One region of the Thermoanaerobacterium thermosulfurigenes genome, then DNA from elsewhere that is predicted to be linked to it. Evidence: riboswitches for the same ligand, from Rfam matches in the RefSeq annotation. Region 1 holds a riboswitch; the other holds the start of a gene.
The links. A riboswitch is a leader RNA that binds a small molecule or an ion and turns the genes downstream of it on or off. The one in region 1 is predicted to bind S-adenosylmethionine.
Positions count from the first base shown of each region.

Region 1 (3,202 bases):
ATATACTCATAAGGGGTATCACCTATAAATAGTTTAATTTAACTACAGTTTAAAGTCAATTACTTCATGACACGTTTTTTTCTACTTTAATTTTCGTCTTAGAAGTCATTACCCGCAGTGAATACATTGGAACTTTTAATTTAAAATTCTTATATGTATTATCACCCATCATTATATCTACAAAGTATGATAGCACATTAGGAAAATATCTTACTGATTTTTCTATGAAATCCATGTTATTGTAAGTAAATTGCGCTAATCTATATGCCCAACCAACATCTGGCACAACTTCTCTATTGAGTCTAATAGTGTATTCATCCAATCCACATTCTCCACTGAAATGCTTTTTTAGAACATCAAATGATATGTCTGCAGTAAGCAAAGCATTGTATATTCCTTCGCCTGTAAATGGATCAGCAAGCCTTGTAGCATCTCCAATCAATATTATTTTATCGTTGTTAAATACACCATCGCTCCCATCAGGAAACGACAACTGATGCCCGTAAATTTTGCAGTCTTTTATATTTCCGTCCACATTTTCCTCTATCATTTTAGATAGCATTTCTTTTATGTCTGAAACTTTGTTTAAAAAAGTCCCGACACCAATAGACAATCTGTCACCTTTGGGGAATACCCATCCATACCCATATCTTATTGCATTGAAATCTACCACAACTTTCCCTTTTAATCCATCGATTAAGCTATTATCCACGTATACTTCACCTTCAAGTGCTATGCCTTTTTTGCCATTTATTAAGTTTGCTTTATGTGCCACATTGCTGTTTATTCCATCTGCACCTACTAAAACCTTTGTCTCATATTCACCCCTGTCTGTCACAACGACAAGTCCCTTATCATGCTGATAAAAGTCATAAAATAATTCACCATCATGTATTTCACACCCATAATAAGCTGCTTTATCTATTAAATATTTATCAAATTTAACCCTATCTACTTGGTATATTATGGGCTCACCAGTCTGCAAAGCTATTGTTCTATCATTAGGAAATCTAAAAATGATTTCATTTGTAATATCTTCTACGTATTGGCTTATATCAATATCTAATAATTTGTAACACCTTTTAGTTATTCCGCCACCGCAGGCTTTGTACCTCGGAAAAACATGCTTTTCTATCAACAATACCTTATATCCTTCTTTAGACAGCTTTCTTCCTAATGTAGATCCTGCAGGTCCTCCACCAACAATAATTACATCATACATTTCTTTCACCTCTAAATTCAATTATAATTGCAAAGCATACTAAATAAAAGCCACAAATTGGATTATTTTAAGCTATTCATAAACAAACAATTGTAAATATAAGAATTAGCAAAAAATGCCCTTCATATTATTGACATCAAACTTCAATAAATATATAATTATTTTAACAATTTAATATCGTAAATCAAAACTCATCAAGAGTGGTGGAGGGACTGGCCCTGTGAAACCCGGCAACCGTCATATTTTATGAAAATGGTGCTAATTCCTGCAAAGCTTATAGCTTTGGGAGATGAGTAGATGTGATTATCTACGCCTCATCTCTGAGGTGTTTTATTTTTTACATTGAAGGAGGTTTGCAAATGCCCATCAATATACCAAATGGCCTACCTGCCATCGATATTTTAGCTAAAGAAAATATATTCGTAATGGCTGAAGAAAGGGCAATTCATCAAGATATTCGCCCTCTTAAGATCGCCATCTTAAACTTGATGCCTACAAAAAGTGTGACAGAAACACAGCTATTAAGGCTACTTAGCAACAATCCACTGCAAATTGATCTAAAATTTCTCTATGCAGCATCACACAAATCTAAAAACACTGCGCCAGAGTATTTAGAAGCTTTTTACAAAACATTTGATGACGTAAAACATGAAAAATTTGACGGTCTCATAATAACCGGAGCACCAGTGGAAACTTTGGACTTTTCAGATGTTGATTATTGGCATGAGCTTGAAGAAATAATGGAATGGAGCAAGCACAATGTATTTTCCACTTTTCATATTTGCTGGGGTGCTCAAGCAGGTCTATATTATCACTATGGCATTCCTAAATATCCTCTGAAAGAGAAAATGTTTGGCGTATTTTTGCATAGAGTATCTAAGAAAAATGTCGACTTATTAAGGGGATTTGACGACGAATTTTATGCGCCCCATTCAAGATATACGGAAGTCAGAAAAGAAGATATAGAGCTTGTAGATGACCTTGAAATACTTTCTGAATCCGACGAAGCAGGCGTATACATAGTAGCTTCAAAATCAGGCAGACAGATATTTGTGACAGGTCACTCTGAATATGATCCATTGACGCTAAAATCCGAATACGAAAGGGATTTAAAAAAAGGCATTCCTATAAAAATACCAAAAAACTATTTCCCAGGAGATGACCCTAATAATGAGCCAATTGTGAAATGGAGAAGTCATGCAAATCTATTGTTTTCTAACTGGTTAAATTACTATGTATACCAAAAAACACCATACGATGTGAATTCAATTGAATAAATATTATTTATACGGGTTATAAAGCTCGATTTTATATCCTGCATTTTTTATATCATTTTTGCAAAATTATTCATTGACTTTTTCACTTTCCTGTGCTAATTTAATTATGCTATTTCAAAAACTTATAGAAAGGAATTGTACTATATGGACAAAACACAAAAGCTTAAAAAAGACATTGGCCTATTTATCGCCACAGCACTTGTAACAGGTAACATGATGGGTTCCGGCATATTCATGCTTCCTGCTACACTTGCATCTAAATCAGGTCCTGGCGCAACAATACTGGCATGGCTTGTTACAGGAATTGGATCAATATTGCTGGCATTGTCATTTGCAAATTTAGGTTCAAGAATTCCAAAAGCTGGTGGCCCGTATGAATACTCAAAATTAGCTTTTGGAGACTTTATAGGTTTCATCAATGCGTGGCTATACTGGAATGGTTCATGGATCGGAAACGCTGCCGTCGTTATCGCAGTTGCCAGTTACTCAAGCGCCTTATTCCCGATTTTATCACAAAGTCATTTAGCCGCTTTTATATACACTAGTGCTATATTATGGATTTTTACAATAATTAACATTATAGGTGTAAAAAGAGCTGGCTCAACTCAAACAACAATAACTGTTTTTGAAGTATGTCTTTTTTTGTTCTTTATAATCGTATCAGCAGTACATTTCAAGTCAAGCAATGTGATGCCATTATTTC
Region 1 covers NZ_JBPODR010000021.1:6,509-9,710, forward strand. The annotation lists gene HNR52_RS08735 (geranylgeranyl reductase family protein) at 65-1,222, opposite strand; SAM riboswitch class I at 1,411-1,518, shown strand; gene metA (homoserine O-acetyltransferase MetA) at 1,582-2,499, shown strand; gene HNR52_RS08745 (APC family permease) at 2,644-3,202, shown strand, end outside.

Region 2 (3,202 bases), on a different contig from region 1:
AACCGTATCTACAATGTTTAATTGTGGAAACATCTGGAGCTTAGATAGAAGCATCCTCGATGTCCCTATGCCGCTGGCACACACGACTAAAATATTGTGCCTTTTCGTCATATCGCTTTTTCTTGCTATGGATGCGCCAAAATGCATCGCAATATATCCTATCTCATCATCAGGCACATCAACATTAAGCTTGTCTTTAATCACATTTGCAATAGATATACATTTTTCAAATAAACTGCTGTACCGTTCTTTAATGTCATTTATAAGCGGGTTTCTAATCGCAAGACCCATGCGAAGTCTAAAGATAGTAGGCCTTAGGTGCGTCTTTAAACCGCTTAAAAGCATCATATCATCTTTGAAGTCAGTGCCAAATTCATCTTCTGCAACGCTGATCATTTCCTGCAGTATTTCATTTAGCAGCTCGTCATTTACGTCTTCGGTATTTGCCCTGTACCTTGCTCCTTGTAGATGAATCGTTATATAACCGATTTCATCTTCCGGAATAGAAATGTCGAATTCTTCTTCCAAAAACCTGGCAAGCATTTCTGCAAATTCGAACTCATCCGACTTTTTAAGCTCATAAAGGCTTTCATTACCTATTTTTATCTTTTCGCCTTCTTTTATTCTTTTTAGCGCCAATGCCAGATGCACTGTAAGCCCCATGTACGAGCTTTCTGCTAATTCGTAATTAAGGGATTTCTCCAATTTTTGTATAGCCTTCTCTATCTTTAAAACCGTATCATAGTCTATAAGCCTAAGCAGCCTGTCATTTATGTCTTCACTAAGTTTGTTTATATTATTGTACCCCTTATTTAAAAACTCAATTAGGTCTTTTGTCTCTACATTGTCATACAAAAAATTTATAATAGCCCTTCTTATATTGTTTTCATCGCCTTTTACGTATATGCCAACACCAGGCTTAGTTACAATTGTAACATTTTGCTTGTTTAGCCATTTATCGATCTCTTTAATGTCATAGCTTATTGTTGCCGTAGTCACATTGTATTCTTTAGCGAAGTACTCAAGTTTTACAGGTTCTTTCATCTGCAAAAGCTCAGACAGTATCAGCTTTCGCCTTTTATCAGCATCAATGCTTGGCCTATAACCTATTACATCGAATTTGAATTTTTCGATATCATTATCAGTTCCTTCTAAGACTAATGCTCCATCGTCATTTTTAAGCCTCAAATTGTATTCTTTTATATACTCATTTATCGCATTTATTTCCCTGTAAACAGTCCTTTTGCTTAACTTGTACAAAATGACGATATCGTCCAAACTGGAAACTTCTTTTGAAAGAACCTTTTTGAAGATTTCTAATTGGCGCCTACTTAACTCTTTCATAGATATTTGTCCTTTCATCTATGACAAATTATTAATAAGTTAACTTATCTTTCATCTTAATTATAATCAATTTATTGATTAAATCAACACAAACTTGTGAACACGCTGTCAGATTTATTATGACAAAAATTTAATATTGCCGCATGAAAATTTTGCTTGACTTTTCAACATCCATCCTATATAATCATTTTAACAACTAAAAACGAAATTATTCTCTTATCTAGAGAGGTGGAGGGACTGGCCCGATGAAACCCGGCAACCGGCACGTATGTGCAATGGTGCCAATTCCTGCAGCGATTGCTGAGAGATGAGAGAGGACAAAACCTCTTTCATTGGAGGTTTTTTTTTATTGCTTTTTTAAATTAAATTTGCGAAAAGAAGGTGAAATGATTTGATCGAAATAAAAAACTTAAGCAAAGTTTACAACACAAACGGAAAAGATGTAGTAGCTTTAAAGGACATCAACTTAACTATAAGCGATGGTAAAATTTATGGCATAATGGGTCTAAGCGGTGCCGGGAAATCATCATTGATAAGGTGCATCAACATGTTGGAAAAACCTACATCTGGCAGCATACTGATAAACGGCGTAGAAATGACAAAGTTAAAGCCAAAAGAACTAAGAAATATGAGAAAAAAGATTGGCATGATATTTCAGCATTTCAATCTTTTGATGAACTCTACAGTGTATGAGAACATAGCATTTCCTCTTAAGATCTCGAAAGTCAGCGATTCTGCCATAAAAAAACGCGTTGATGAATTGCTGGATGTGGTAGATTTAAAAGATAAAAAGTACGCATACCCTGCACAGCTATCTGGCGGGCAAAAACAACGGGTAGGAATCGCAAGAGCTTTAGCAAACAATCCAGACATAATTCTATCTGATGAAGCCACATCCGCTTTAGACCCTACAACGACAGAATCCATCTTAAATCTTTTAAAGGACATAAACAAGCAATACGGAATTACAATCGTGGTAATAACGCACGAAATGTCTGTCATAAGAAATCTGTGCGACAAAGTGGCAGTTTTGGAAGACGGCAGAATAATCGAGGAAGGAAATGTAATAGACATCTTTTCAAACCCTTCAACAGAAACATCTAAAAGATTTTTAAAAGATATGATAGCTGAACTTCCACCAGACATATTGCTTGATGACGATAACCCAAACGAGGAAGTCTTAAGATTATCGTTTTTTGGCAGCAGCAGCAACCAACCTGTCATATCTCACATGATAAAAAATTTCGATGTTGAAGTGAATATCATTTCAGGAAATATCGAAAGGGTGCAAAACTCACAAATAGGAAATCTCCTAATAAAAATAAGCGGTGGACAAAATTCTATAAAAGATGCGATAAAATTTTTAGAAAATAATGGTCTTAGAATAGAGGTGCTTAAAAATGGTGTCATCTAATACATTGCAGTATCTGTTAAACTTGTGGCAACTTATGGAGGAGCCTCTTTGGGAATCTTTGTACATGGTATTTTTCTCAACACTTTTCTCAGTAATCATAGGACTGCCTCTCGGCATAATACTCGTCATAACAGATAAAGGACATATAAAGGAAAACCTAAAGTTAAATCAGATATTAGGTACTGTAATTAATGTCATGAGGTCAGTGCCGTTCATAATCCTCATAATCGCAATCTTCCCATTGGCAAGGCTTATTGTTGGCACAACTATAGGGCCTACTGCTGCTATTGTACCATTGTCAGTTGCTGCAGCTCCATTTGTTGCAAGAGTCATAGAATCATCTCTTAAAGAAGTAGACTGGGGTGTCATTGAAGCATCTATATCTGTCGGTGCATCAATACCACAGATAATATTTAAAGTCATGATTCCAGAATCATTGCCATC
Region 2 covers NZ_JBPODR010000011.1:51,515-54,716, forward strand. The annotation lists gene HNR52_RS06100 (BglG family transcription antiterminator) at 1-1,344, opposite strand, end outside; SAM riboswitch class I at 1,558-1,658, shown strand; gene HNR52_RS06105 (methionine ABC transporter ATP-binding protein) at 1,736-2,758, shown strand; gene HNR52_RS06110 (methionine ABC transporter permease) at 2,745-3,202, shown strand, end outside.
Region 2: linked by a shared signal. The riboswitch ahead of HNR52_RS06105 (methionine ABC transporter ATP-binding protein) and the one ahead of metA (homoserine O-acetyltransferase MetA) in region 1 are both predicted to bind S-adenosylmethionine.